Algoriphagus machipongonensis: one gene and its partner. The protein of the gene in region 2 binds, or shares a complex with, the protein of the main gene of each other region. Links are inferred from orthologs where the notes say so. Each region holds a gene or a part of one and is shown on either strand. Other genes may lie near its edges. The genes, in order: dnaB and dnaG.

What was found.
Region 1: the proteins of dnaG (region 2) and dnaB are in contact, whole or in part, in a crystal structure (PDB 2R6A), measured with the Geobacillus stearothermophilus proteins. The link is inferred for Algoriphagus machipongonensis from one-to-one orthologs. Residues at the interface, in WP_049624496.1 of Geobacillus stearothermophilus: Lys456, Leu457, Leu458, Pro459, Ala460, Asn463, Ala464, Leu467, Leu535, Leu536, Ile537, Ala538, Gln544, Glu545, Asp548, Tyr549, His552; in WP_033016901.1 of Geobacillus stearothermophilus: Ser13, Glu15, Ala16, Gln18, Glu91, Leu92, Asp94, Ala95, Val96, Pro97, Thr98, Ala99, Ala100, Asn101, Tyr104, Tyr105, Ile108.

Annotation. Positions count from the first base shown.
Region 1 is NZ_CM001023.1:2,451,748-2,458,932, reverse strand. Bases 1-2,971 are described here. They hold dnaB (replicative DNA helicase), read right to left. Parts: upstream 2,290-2,971; coding sequence 712-2,289; downstream 1-711. Other genes in these bases: ALPR1_RS10360 (lycopene cyclase domain-containing protein), read right to left, coding at 2,392-2,971; ALPR1_RS10370 (quinone oxidoreductase family protein), read right to left, coding at 1-705. Outside these bases: more of ALPR1_RS10360, read right to left, coding at 2,972-3,075; ALPR1_RS10355 (UDP-N-acetylmuramate--L-alanine ligase), read left to right, coding at 3,211-4,566; ALPR1_RS10350 (3'-5' exonuclease), read left to right, coding at 4,624-5,427; ALPR1_RS10345 (M48 family metallopeptidase), read right to left, coding at 5,468-6,265; ALPR1_RS10340 (DUF4442 domain-containing protein), read left to right, coding at 6,359-6,865; ALPR1_RS10335 (carboxypeptidase-like regulatory domain-containing protein), read right to left, coding at 6,862-7,185. UniProt on the Escherichia coli protein: The main replicative DNA helicase, it participates in initiation and elongation during chromosome replication. Travels ahead of the DNA replisome, separating dsDNA into templates for DNA synthesis.
Region 2 is NZ_CM001023.1:3,250,068-3,257,246, forward strand. What follows is about bases 2,135-5,099. They hold dnaG (DNA primase), read right to left. Parts: upstream 4,604-5,099; coding sequence 2,666-4,603; downstream 2,135-2,665. Other genes in these bases: ALPR1_RS13590 (bifunctional 3,4-dihydroxy-2-butanone-4-phosphate synthase/GTP cyclohydrolase II), read right to left, coding at 2,135-2,581; ALPR1_RS13600 (Mrp/NBP35 family ATP-binding protein), read left to right, coding at 4,768-5,099. Also shown: 5'/3'-nucleotidase SurE, read right to left, coding at 1-641; ALPR1_RS13585 (hypothetical protein), read right to left, coding at 641-1,279; more of ALPR1_RS13590, read right to left, coding at 1,370-2,134; more of ALPR1_RS13600, read left to right, coding at 5,100-5,862; ALPR1_RS13605 (NifU family protein), read left to right, coding at 5,867-6,115; ALPR1_RS13610 (T9SS-dependent choice-of-anchor J family protein), read left to right, coding at 6,129-7,179. UniProt on the Escherichia coli protein: RNA polymerase that catalyzes the synthesis of short RNA molecules used as primers for DNA polymerase during DNA replication.

The DNA of each region.
Region 1 (7,185 bases), 800 kb from region 2 along the record:
ACCAGCAGCACTGTCTATGATAATATCAAAACCACCCGTTTGCTCTAAAGCCTCCGATGTCCAATCAGGATCGGTATAATTAAAAACTCCTTTCGCTCCCAGTTCACTTGCCTTATCCAATTTCTCTTTTTTGCTACTGGTGGCATAAACCAAAGCATTTGCTTGTACAGCATATTGAAATGCTAACTGAGCTACGCCTCCACCAAACCCCGTGATCAGAACAGCATCACCTGGCTTTACTTCTCCTTGATAAAAAAGGGCTCGGAAAGCGGTTAACCCAGCTAAAGGTAAGCCTGCTGCTTCTTCAAAAGTTAAGTGAGCTGGCTTTAAATGCAGCCTATCCACAGGCACAATGACTTTTTCTGCCAAAGTTCCATTTCTTGGCATGCCCAAAATTTCAAAATCCTTATTCTGAGCTTTTTGATTCTCACCCCAATTAATTGCAGGGTTAATTATAACTTCTTTTCCTAACCAGCTTTCCTCAGTACCAATTGACACTTCCTCTACAACACCACTTCCATCTGACCCTAAAATAATCCCATTTTGAATATTGGGGTAAAGGCCTTGTCTACACCATTCATCTCGGTGGTTTAATGCCGCAGCTTTAATCGCCACCCTTACTTCTCCTTCTTTTAAAGGTCTTTCAGGGACCTCTCTTACATTGAGTTTAGAGGAACTAGTATCGTCAAGAGTAATTGCTTTCATAAATTATTAAAAATCAGCTGGTGGGTTAGGTTTAGTAAGGAAATCATCCGAATCGTCAAAATCATTATTCGCCTTACTTTGCATTTTTATCGTCTGTCCTGAATCAAAGGAAGATACTCCTGAAGATTCTTTAGAGAAATTGGAGGCATAAACAGGTTGATTCATATCAGGAGCCCCAAAATGATCCAAATCCTGAAATTTAGTATATCGCCCAATAAACCTCAGTTTAACGGTATCCAATGAACCATTCCTGTGCTTAGCGATAATTACTTCCCCTACTCCTTGGGTCGAATTATGGTCCTCATCTTCAGTGATTCCATAATATTCGGGACGATAAAGGAACATTACCATATCCGCATCTTGCTCAATCGCTCCAGATTCCCTCAAATCCGAAAGCTGTGGTCTCTTATCTCCTCCTCTGGTTTCTACTGCTCTCGAAAGCTGAGAAAGTGCAATTACAGGTACACTTAATTCTTTGGCAATTTTCTTCAATGCTCTGGAAATACTTGCAATCTCTTGCTCTCGATTTCCACCGCCTCCGCCTTTGGAATCACCAGACATAAGTTGCAAATAATCAATTACAATCATTTGAATATCATGCTGAGCCTTGAGCTTTCTACATTTTGCTCTCAATTCCAAAATTGATAGAGCAGGTGTATCATCTACAAATAAGGGGGCTTTGGACAGTTTTGCCGTTTTATGAACTAACTGTGCCCATTCATGCTCTGCCAGAGATCCTTTTTTGATTTTCTCTGAATCAAGTTCTGCTTCGGAACTTATCAAACGATTAACCAACTGGACTGATGACATCTCCAAAGAGAATATCGCCACTGGCTTACTATGATCCACAGCTGCATTTCTCAAAACAGAAAGTACAAAAGCAGTTTTACCCATCGCTGGACGAGCTGCAATAATTACCAAATCAGATTTTTGCCATCCAGAAGTCACTCGGTCTAATGCTGTGAAACCAGAAGGAACACCCGTCAAACCATCTTTTTGATCTCTTCTTGACTCTAATTCAATAATAGCCTCCCTCATGATTGACTTCATGTCGGAATAATTCTTTCGAATATTTTTTTCTGAAATCTCAAATAAGGATTGTTCCATTTTATCCAAAAGCTCAAAAACATCAGTAGTGTCTTCGTAGGCATCCTTTTGGATTTCTGAGGAAATACGGATCATTTCCCTTTTGATAGACTGTTCTGTAATAATCCGCGCATGGTATTCAATATTTGCAGCAGAGGCAACTTTTGAAGTTAACTCAGTGACATAAAATGCACCTCCTGCAATTTCTAAAGCACCATTTCTTCGGAGTTGATTGGTTACAGTTAGCAAGTCAATCGGCTGACTATCGGTAAACAAATCCAATATCGCTTGAAAAATCACTTGGTGGGATGCTTTATAAAAGCTCTCCACTTTAAGGATATCAATCACATTGGTCAACGCGTCCTTCTCCAACATAAGGGCTCCTAACACCGCTTCCTCTAGGTCTACAGCCTGTGGAGGCACTTTTCCCAACATATTTGGGCTAGTAGGATTTGGGGATTTACGGGAAGTACGGGTATTGCTACTTTTCTCAGTCATATTAACAAATGTATGGCCTTCCGGCCATGAGTTTTAAACAAGTTTTACCAAACTTATCAACATTCCTAAGCCTCAAAAATCAAGCCTCGGAACAATATATTTTTATTTATAATAAACGCCATTTCGATATCCTCGAAACATGCTACACAACATCGCCCAAGAAAAATGCCATACCATCTCTGAAAAGGGAATATTAAAGAATTTCACACCCAAGAATGGCTCATCCAACATTCCATACTCATCCCAGAAATGAGGGAATAAAACATTGAAATTGATATAATAGATAATCAGCGTAATGGCTAAAGTAGCGAATGCAGAAATCAGTGAAACTCTTATCAAGTCAGGTCTTTTCGTCCAAATAAAGATAGAAATGGCAAAAAAGATAAGAAATGTCACATATCCGGAGTGGATTCCAAATCCAATAGTAAAGATACTTAAAAGCACACATGCCCCTAAAAATAAATACCAAAACTCCCAAGTCACGGGTTTGGACGTTCGGTTATAATCAATCTCCCTTTTGCTAAAAGAGGAATAAATGTAGCCCCCTACTCCAAACAGTGCGAAGCCAATGATATAATCTTCAATACCTACTATTCCAATACCAAAAAGAGTTGGAGGCCTCCAATAATCTCGAAAATACCAGACTTCGGCAATCATCCCCATCAATCCTCCGGCTATGCCCACCTTCAGCATCCCTTTTCTCCAAGGGTTTTTCCAAAACACTATCGCCCATGCTATCAAATACATCAAAGCAAGACATAGGTAGGCATATTTATCGTCTAACATATAATGCAAATAAAAGCTGAAAATAGCCAAAATGTACCGCCCTCAAAAAATTGTTTCAATTATGAATCGTTATGTTCAAAGCACCCAAGTTTTATTTTTAAGTTTGGAATATATTAGAAAGCTAAACCAACCTCTATGAAAAATTATCACTTCATCGCCATAGGTGGTGCCGTCATGCATAATCTTGCTTTGGCATTGGTAAAAAAAGGCTATCATGTCACTGGGTCGGATGATGAAATATATGAACCTTCCCGATCAAGGCTTGAGAAAGCCAATATTTTACCGAAAGACTATGGCTGGTATCCCGAAAAAATCCATGCTGACCTGGATGGAATAATCTTGGGAATGCATGCTAGAATTGACAACCCAGAATTGCTAAAAGCGCAAGAACTTGGAATCCCTGTCTATTCTTTTCCGGAATTTATCTACGAACAAAGCAAGAATAAAAAAAGAGTTGTCATTGCTGGTTCGCATGGCAAAACCTCCATTACTTCCATCATCTTGCACGTCTTGAAGGATCAAGGGGTCGATTTTGACTATCTAGTAGGAGCTCAAATCAGTGGTTTTGATTTGATGGTGCGTCTATCAGATGCGCCTGTAATAATTATCGAAGGAGATGAATATTTGACTTCTCCACTAGACCGTACACCGAAATTCTTTCATTATAAACATGACATTGTTTTGGTCAGCGGAATTGCTTGGGATCATTTCAATGTTTTTCCTGATTTTGAAGAGTATAAAAATCAATTCAGCGATTTAATGGAGAAAACACCAAAAAAGGGTGAATTGATCTTTTGTGAATCAGATAAGTTAGTCAAATCAGCAGCAGAAAAAGTTGATATTGAAGCTCAAAAGACTTCTTACCAAGCGCACCCTGCAATCATTGATAGTGGAAAGACCTTTCTAAAAACAGAAAATGGACTGATTCCTATCCAAATTTTTGGAGAGCATAATCTTCAAAATTTACAAGGCGCCATGGATGTTTGTAGTTCATTAGGACTTAGCAAAGAGCAGTTTTACACTTCCATCCAAAAATTCTCAGGAGCTGCAAAAAGACAGGAGCTGATTGCAGGAAATGAAAACGCTTGTCTTTACAGAGATTTTGCTCATGCGCCTTCCAAACTTCAAGCAACAGCAAATGCAGTAAAATCTCAATTTCCTGAACGAAAATTAATCGCAGTACAGGAGCTTCATACTTATTCATCTTTAAACAAGGAATTCCTTCCTAATTATGAAGGTACCATGGATGCCGCTGACATCGCAGTGATTTATTTAAATCCCCATGCAGCTGCTCTTAAAAAATTAGAGCTAATGGATGAAGAGACACTTCGTGATGGATTTAAAAGAGAGGATTTAATACTATTTACCGATAGTAAAGACTTGAAAGAGTTTTTATTAAACCAAGATTATTCCAATAGCAACCTCTTATTAATGTCCTCCGGAAGCTACGACAATATGGAATTAGGAGAATTGAAAGCAAAATTCAAGTAAATTAAGGATTGAAAGCACCTTAAAAGTCAAAGAGCTTCAATAAAACGAAACAAAAAAATGAAATTAAATCTTAAGAACTCCATCGCATTTTTTGATTTGGAGGCCACAGGCACCAATATTTCAACAGACAGAATTGTTGAAATATCAATCGTAAAACTGAAAATTGATGGAGGGCAAGAAATTTATACTAGGAGAGTAAACCCAGGAGTACCTATTCCTCTAGAAGCATCTTTAATTCATGGACTATATGATAAAGACCTCAAAGATGAACCTAGCTTTAAAGACATTGCTAAAGAGGTTTACCAATTTATCGGTGGTTCCGATTTATCGGGGTTCAATGTTTTGAAATATGACATCCCCTTGCTTGTAGAAGAATTTCTAAGAGCGGGTATTGAATTTGAGCTAGATAAAAGAAACCTTCTTGATGCTCAGAAAATTTTCCACATGATGGAAAAAAGGAATCTTACGGCAGCCTATAAATTTTACTGTGGAAAAACGCTTGAGAATGCACACAGTGCTGAGGCAGATACTCTTGCCACGATGGATGTTTTTATTTCACAAGTGGAGCGATACAACGGAGAGGAAGCGATCGACCTCCAAGGAAACAAACTTGGTGTATTCGAAAATGACATGAAAAAAATCCATGATTTAGTAAATGAAAAAATGGTGGATCTTGCCGGTAGATTTATTTTCAATAGCCAGGGTGAAGAAGTTTTCAACTTTGGAAAACATAAAGGAAAACCAATCGAACAGGTTTTTAAAGAAGAACCTGGTTATTATGATTGGATGATGCGAGGAGATTTTCCTTTGGATACTAAAAGGAAGCTTACTCAGGTTAAACTGAGAGGATTTAACAAATAAAAAATGCCCGGAATTAACTTTCCGGGCATTTTCTCTTTATTTATTGACCTTGGTAATACTTGAGCGCTTCAGGCATCCAGCCATTTAGCTTTTTAATTCTATTGTTAGGGTCTGGGTGTGTGGAAAGAAATTCTGGTGGTCTTGCACCTCCCTCACTTTGTGCTTGCATTCTTTCCCAAAAAATGGGTGCTTCTCTAGGGTCATAGCCAGCTAAAGCCATAAAAGTCAAACCTAATCTATCTGCTTCTGACTCATGCTTTCTCGAGAAACTAAGCATTCCTAATTCACTACCAATACCCACAGACTGAAGAAAAATCTGTTGAGTTAAGGTAGGGTTTTGACCAATCGCTGAAGAAAGTAAACTTACTCCGAAATTGGCCACCAAACCGTTAGACATTCTTTCTCTAGAGTGAGCAGCTACTGCATGGGCTATTTCATGCCCCATTACTACTGCAATACCAGTTTCAGTTTGAGTGATTGGCATAATCCCAGTGTAAAAGGCCACTTTACCACCCGGCATACACCAAGCATTTACTTGATCACTTTCCAGAAGATTAAATTCCCAAGCAAAGTCTTCTGCAAGTTCACCGTATCCTTCTGACACTAAATATTCCTCTACGGCCTTAGCCATTCTGTTCCCCACTTTGAGAATTTTTTGCCCGTCAGCCGTTGATGTAACCACCTTGGCTTCGGTCAGCACTTGGTCATATTGTTCATTTACTAAGGGCTGAATTTCTTCATTTGACACAAGTGCCAGTTGTGATCTACCAGTTAAAGGGACTTTCGCACATGCATAAACCAGCATTCCGATCCCCAATAGTATTATTAACTTTTTCATTTTGTTGGTCGTTTTTTAAATATAATTCCAAATTGAGTACCAAAGTTTTTTGTCTAATATTTTTCACTAATTTGATTTCAAATCAATTCACTAATGAGCTCTAAAAAACCTGATCCAAAATTAAACCCAATTGCTCAAGCTTACCAGACAAAAATGAGAAGCCCATTCTATTTTTGGTTGGGAATGCTAGCAAAATTGCCCTCGGCAATATTTTGGAGGTTACGGGTAAAGTCATTGGATTCAGAAAAGTGCATAGTCACTATCCCCTATTTTTGGCGAAGTAAAAACCCATTTAAGTCTATTTATTTTGCTGCTTTGGCAGGAGCAGGTGAATTGAGTACAGGGCTATTATGTCAGCTGGCAATAGCAGGTAAAGGGAGTTTTAGCATGTTGGTAGTAGATTTTAAAGCTGAATTTCATAAAAAGGCCAATCAAAAAATCACGCTTACCTGTGAACAAGGGAGTGAATTATTTGAAATGATTGATCAATTAAAGGTAAATGATACCAATAAGCTGACGACTGTCTCTACGGGTAGAAACCCCAATGGTGATGTGGTGGCAAAATTTTATATCACCTGGTCATTTAAAAGAAAGGCTTAATTTGACCAGTCTTTTTCCCATTCTATAAACTCTTTTAGCCTCGCATAAACCTTTTCGCTTGACCAATCTAAAAATTGATGATGGGCATGCATTTCATTGAATTTGATAATCAAAGGATCCCATTCTTCTTTCGTGATCGAATACTCTTCTCGTAATAATACTTTCAACGAATCTGAGTTAACGATCTCCAGGTAACCTTCTCTTCTTTTCAAAAACTCTTGTTTTTTTGCGTATTCTCTAGCGTTTTTTGACTTTTTAGTGAAATAGGAAAGCACACCAGCTATTGCAACCCCACCTTCAGGAGAATCTCTATAACCTGC
Region 2 (7,179 bases):
ACAAAATTACCTGCCAACCAAAAGTATTTTCGGCCATTTGGATCATACCGCTCTGCAAATTCTTCCTGCCATTTGGCATCAGCTTGACGGCAAACTTTTATACCCTTGATAGGCTCATTTCTTTTTGGAGGAAAATTAACATTTAAAGCTATCCCTTTGGGAATTCCGTTTTCCAAAACCTGCTTTGCAATGTTTTCTACCCAATATTCCACGTGTGAAAAATCTGCTTTAGAAGAGAAATCACACAGAGAAAACCCTATTGAAGGTAGGCCTTCCATTGCTCCTTCAATGGCAGCTGACATGGTACCAGAATATAAGACAGAAATTGAAGTATTGGATCCGTGGTTTATACCACTTACCACTAAGTCAGGGACTCTATCTTTCAATAAATAATGCTTTGCTAATTTAACACAGTCAGCCGGAGTTCCGCTAGATTTATATGCATCGACCTCTTCAAAAATCTCCTCCTCTGAAAGTCTTAGGGTCTCCCCAATAGTAATTGCATGTCCCATTCCAGATTGAGGGCTATCTGGTGCTACCACCACAACCTCCCCCAGCTTTTTCATGATCGATACTAAAACTCTTATTCCTTTGGAAGTAATCCCGTCATCATTTGAAACGAGAATGAGTGGTTTTGACATTAGTTTTGGTTCAATTCGTTGTAATAGGAAGTAATTCTCAATAAATCACCTCTCTTATCGTGCTCAAGTCTGTTTTTACGCATAAAAAGGCTCATTTCATCATCATGTCCACTGAGATAATCAAACAAGTCTTTCTTTTTCAAATTGTACTTCTGAATTCTTCCGTCCTTGAAAAAGAAATAATTAAAAGCTAAACGATATCCTATAGAAGTTTGAGGTCCCCAAAAAGGATTCATACCCATCGCACCATAGGACCCAATGCTTCTTGAGTCAGTAGCAATATACTCTCTACACAATAACGCAATATTGTTGCCTTGAGTCAAAACCTCAAAGAAAATTGGCACCTCATAGTCTCCATTTAAACTATAGGGAAGACTATAAAAATATCTGATCCCCCCGTAGGTTTCATCGTAAATCTCAAAATTCTTTACATTGGAAGCAGTGAAAGTAATGATACCTTCATTTTTTAACTGCACCAAGTTATTCTCCAGGTCATATTTTATCAACCCATTGTAAACGAGTCCATCTGCATCGTATATGGTTCCTTTATGCCAAACTTGGGAAGGAAACTGATCCTGAGCCATGACACTCATTAGGCCCAAGAAAAATAAGCTGAGGGTGAAAATTGCTTTTTTCATGGTATTTGTCATGACTTATATAACGTAAAATTAATTCTCAGGTTAGAATTTAATCCAATAGGGAATCTTAATTAAAGATAATAAATGTTTTTACTTCAAAATATTATGTCCCATTTTATCTCTTTTGGTCTGAAGGTACTTTTCATTATGAGGGTTTGGTAAGATTTCAATCGGAACTTGCTCAATAATTTCTAAGCCGTATCCAATCAATCCAACTCTTTTCTGAGGATTATTAGATATCAATCGAATTTTACCTACACCCAAATCTCTTAAGATTTGTGCACCTACACCATAATCTCTGCTATCCATTGGAAGCCCTAAAGCTAAATTCGCTTGTACGGTATCCATACCCTGTTCCTGCAGTTTATAGGCTTTTAATTTGTTGATTAGTCCTATTCCTCTACCTTCTTGGTTCATGTATAAAACAAGGCCTTTTCCTTCTTTCTCAACCATATTCATGGCAGCATGAAGTTGAGGTCCACAGTCACATCTGCAAGAACCAAAAATATCTCCAGTGACGCAGGATGAATGTACTCTTACCAAAATAGGCTCATCCGGTTCCCAAGTACCTTTCATTAAAGCTAAATGGATTTCATCCGTATTAGTTTGTCTGAAGGCAATCAAGTCAAAGTCTCCAAATTCAGTAGGCATATCCACTCCGATCTCCCGCTTGATTAATGATTCTTCCTTCAGCCTATACGCAATCAGGTCTTTAATCGAAACAAGTTTCAAGTTGAATTTTTTAGCCACCTCAACCAAATCAACTAATCTGGCCATGGTTCCATCTTCATTCATGATTTCCACTAAAACTCCAGCAGGTGAAAAACCTGCCAAGCGTGCAAAATCTATAGCTGCTTCGGTGTGTCCAGCTCTTCGAAGAACCCCTCCTCTTTTTGCTTTCAAAGGAAATATATGTCCTGGCTTACCCAATTCGCTTGGGTCGATAGAATCATCCACCAAAGCTTTGATTGTCTTAGCTCGATCTGAAGCGGAGATTCCAGTAGTGCAACCATGACCTATCAAATCAACGGAAACCGTAAATGGGGTTTCAAAAGCGGCCGTATTTTGGCCTACCATCATATCTAAACCTAATTTCTCACATCGATCTTCCACCAATGGAGCACATATCAGTCCTCTTCCATGAGTGGCCATAAAATTGACGATTTCTGGAGTTATCTTCTCTGCTGCACAAACGAAGTCACCTTCATTCTCGCGATCTTCATCATCTACAACAATAATAACTTCCCCATTTTTGATTGCCTCAATAGCATCTTCGATGGGGTCTAATTGGTATTTTTCCACTTGACTTGGATTTGAATTAATGACAGGAATGCAAATTTACACGGTTTCCTAACAAAACAGGTTGCAGCCAAAGAAAGTTTGGTTTTAGCCAATTACTATCCCTAATTCCTTGTCTATTTCTAACTGTACTTTTTTCAGTTCAAAGTAAATCTTTTGAAGTTCCTCTATATCAGCCGTTTCATCTTTTTCGGATTCAGCTGTTTTAATTTTCATTTTTGCCTCTTCCATCATTTTTTGCACCACCCGTCGCTTCAATCTTAAAATCGACTTAAACCCTGTCAAGGATAAATTGTCATTTTCCTTATTGATAAAAATCTGATGCCTTTCACTCCAATGTGTTGAAACCTCATGTCGAGGCGTAATTAAGTCGATAACAACCGATTTCATCTCTGAATCTTGATGGCGGATAAAAAAGTCAATCGTAGGAGCTTCTCCCATGTTCAAAATTTGACGGTATGTAATCAGGATTTTTTCATAAACCGGAGTCTCAAATTTTAAATCAGCTGTTTCTGCCAATAAATAATCACAGAGATGTAATTCATCATGATCAATTTTCTCCCAACCGTAGTTTAAAAGTAATCGAATCATTTCCTTTTCCTGAATTTTAAGAGAATCTGAAGCTGTGCTTTTTTCCTCCGTTGGTAAATATTCTTCAAAACCTAAATCATGAGGAGGCGCCTCTTCCCTTTTTTGAAATTGATCCCTTTGGGTTTTTATCAGGGATTTATTGAGCTCCGTATGGATCACATCCTCCTCAACTTCCAATAAAGAGGAAGCTTCCTGAGCGTAAACAGAACGAACAATCGGATCAGGAATTTTTCCAATGCTCTGGATCACCTCACGGATTACCTCCGCTTTCCTGATGGGGTTTTTCGCAAATTCGTCTTGGTAAAGCCCAATTTTAAAGCCTATAAAATCACGTGAATTTTCTACTAAATAGTCTTGAAAAGCCTGGCTCCCCACTTTTCGGGAATAACTATCCGGGTCCTCACCTTCAGGGAAAACTACGGCTTTCACATTTAATCCACCTTCCAGAAGTAAGTCTATCCCACGAAGGGAGGCTTTTATTCCTGCAGGATCCCCATCATAAAGAACCGTAACCTGATCAGTAAATCGTTTGATTAATTTTATTTGGCCTTCGGTAAGGGATGTACCCGATGATGCTACTACATTTTCAATTCCCGAGAGATGCATGGAAATCACATCCGTATAGCCTTCTACCAAATAACAATTGTCCTTTGCCCTGATGGCCTTCTTCGCCTGATACATCCCATACAGCACATCACTTTTATGATAGACAGCAGTCTCAGGTGAGTTGATGTATTTTGGTTGATTTTTATCTTTGGTGAGTATTCTAGCACCAAATCCAATAGGTTTACCACCTATATTATGAATCGCAAAGGTGACTCTTCCCCTAAATCGGTCATACACTCTGGAGGGATCGCCTTCCTTTTGCAAAATCAATCCCGCTTTTAAAAGAATTTCCTCTTGAAAACCTGAAGATTTAGCGGCTTTCAATAAGTGATCCCAGCCATCCAAGGCATAACCCAAATCAAATTTTTCTATGATTGAATTTGAAAACCCTCTTTCCTTGAAATAGCTTAGGCCTATTGATTTTCCTTCTGGGCTCAGTAAATTTTTCACAAAAAAATCACGGGCAAAACCCAAAGCTATATAAAGGCTTTCCCTTTCACTGTAAGCTTGATCTTGCTCGGGCGTTCTTTCTTCATCCTCCTCTACCTCAATACCGTATTTGCCAGCCAAATGGCGAATCGCTTCAGTAAAACCAACTCCCTCTACATCCATCACAAACTGGATAGGGTCCCCAGCTTTACCACACCCAAAACACTTGTAGATTTGTTTTGCCGGAGAAACTGAGAAGGAAGGGCTTTTTTCATTATGGAAAGGACAGCAAGCCCAAAGGTTTTGCCCCTTCTTTTTTAAAGGCACATAATCTCCCACCACCTCTTCGATGTCAACTCTTTCTTTTACTTTCTCTGTGGTGAGTTTACTGATTCCCATGATCTGAATTTAGCCTACAAAGGTAAAGGGTACAAGTGGTAAAAACAGGCTTATTTCTTGAACTAATTAACAAATACCCTAGTTAAACCTTCACGATGTAGCTCTCATTACTTTTCTAAGCGAATGAGAAGCCCTAAATTGCAAAAAAAATTAATAACCCTCCGATGGAATTAACTGCGGAAGCGATCCGAAAAACACTTTCTAGAGTCCAAGATCCCGATTTAAAAAAGGATCTCGTGACTTTAGGAATGATACAAAAAATAAAAATAGAAGGTAAATCAGTCAGTTTTGACGTGGTTCTTACGACTCCGGCTTGCCCTCTGAAAGAAGTAATAAAAAATAATTGCCTTGAGGCTTTAGAAGAAGATTTTGGAAAAGAACCCAAATGGGAAATCCATATGACTTCTCAAGTAACCACTGTACGCGAGGCAGCTCCAGTTCTCCCTCATGTAAAAAACATCATAGCTGTTGCATCAGGTAAAGGTGGAGTTGGTAAATCTACCACCTCTGTAAACCTTGCTGTTGCTTTGGCGGAATCTGGTGCTAAGGTGGGTTTAATTGACGCGGATATTTCAGGCCCTTCCATTCCGACCATGTTTAATGTCGAGGGAGAGCAGCCTACAGTCAAAAAGGTAGGTGAAAAAAATATCATTGTTCCTATTACTCAATATGGGGTTAAACTGATGTCCATTGGTTTTCTAACTCCAGCAGAAAGTGCTGTCGTGTGGAGAGGTCCTATGGCTAGCTCGGCTTTGAGACAGTTTATTTCAGATGTAGAATGGGGTGAATTGGATTATCTTATTTTGGATCTTCCTCCTGGAACATCTGATATTCACCTTACCATGGTTCAAACGATCCCGGTAACAGGCGCGGTTATTGTGACAACACCACAAAAAGTTGCTTTGGCAGATGCCAGCAAAGGATTATCCATGTTTAGACAGCCACAAATTAACGTTCCAGTACTAGGTGTTGTTGAAAATATGGCTTATTTTACGCCAGAAGAATTGCCAGAAAACAAATATTATTTATTTGGCAAAGAAGGAGGTAAAAGATTAGCGGAGAAATTTGAAGTACCGCTTCTTGGAGAAATCCCAATCGTGCAAAGTATTCGCGAAAGTGGTGATACCGGCTATCCAGCAGTAATGAAAAATGGCCAAACCAAAGAAGCATACAAAAATCTCGCTGAGGCAGTAGCCAGACAAGTGGCTATTAGAAATGCTTCAGATGCTAAGACTGAGGTTGTTGAAATTAAAGCATAAGAAAATGCAGACTGAACTAAAAAATAAAATAGAATTTGCTCTAGATACTATTCGCCCATATCTAGAAGCAGATGGAGGAAATGTAAGGATCGTAGAATTAACTGAAGATATGGTGCTCCGTATCGAAATGTTAGGTTCATGCGGCTCTTGCCCTATGTCCTCAATGACTCTTAAGGCTGGAGTAGAAGACGCCATCAAAAGAGCAATCCCAGAAATTACTAAGGTTGAGGCTATCAATTTGACTGTTGCCTAACATATTCTATTAAATGAAAAAAGGTTTACGGTTTTATTCAAAGGCCATCATGCTCCTTACAGGAGCTATTTTTGCATTCACCCCACTCTTTAGCCAGCAGTTTAAAGTCGTAGATGTAACTGGTCAATTAGAACACAGTCATTCTCATTTAGGGAAATGTGCTCATGTTTTGATTGAGGAGAAACAGGAAAAGGAACTTGGTTTCTTTGGAACCAAAGAATACTTTGAAAACTGGGTTGATGAAAAGATAGAGGCTCGTAAATCTAATCCTCAATTAAATGCCAGGACAAACGAAGAGGTTCGCTTAATACCTGTAGTTGTCCATGTTATCCATTCAGGAACAGCAGAGGGTGTTGGAGCAAACGTTCCAACCAGTCAAATCTTAGATCAACTCAGAATTCTAAATGAGGATTTCAGAAGGATGAATCAAGATGCTGCCAATACCCCAGCAGAATTTCTTCCTGTAGCTGCTGATGCTAATATTGAATTTATTTTAGCAAAACAGGACCCTAATGGACTTCCTACTGATGGAATCGTAAGAATGCAAGGGTCTAAATCTTCTTATGATCCAAATACAGACGCTACCCTCATAGGGCAGTTATCTCAATGGAATCCAGAAGAATATCTAAACCTGTATGTAACTACCTTGGTTAGCCCTTACATTGGTTATGGTTCATTCCCAATTTCAGACCTTCCTGGATTAAATTCGCCTCCAACTTCCTCTATAACAGATGGAGTTACCATTGATTACCGTTTTTTTGGTTCGGTTGGAAATGCTGTCAACTCATCTAAAGGAAGAACAGCTACCCATGAGGTTGGACATTATTTTGGCCTAAGACATATATGGGGAGATGGTGGATGTAACGTGGATGATTTTGTTGCCGATACTCCAAACCAAGACAGCTCAAATAATAGCTGTAGTACAGGCATTTCCAGAGAAAGCTGCGGATCTACAGATATGATCCAAAACTTTATGGACTATACTCCTGATGCCTGTATGAATTTATTTACTCAAGGTCAGGTGGATCGATTCAATGTGGTTTTAGAAAACAGCCCAAGAAGAG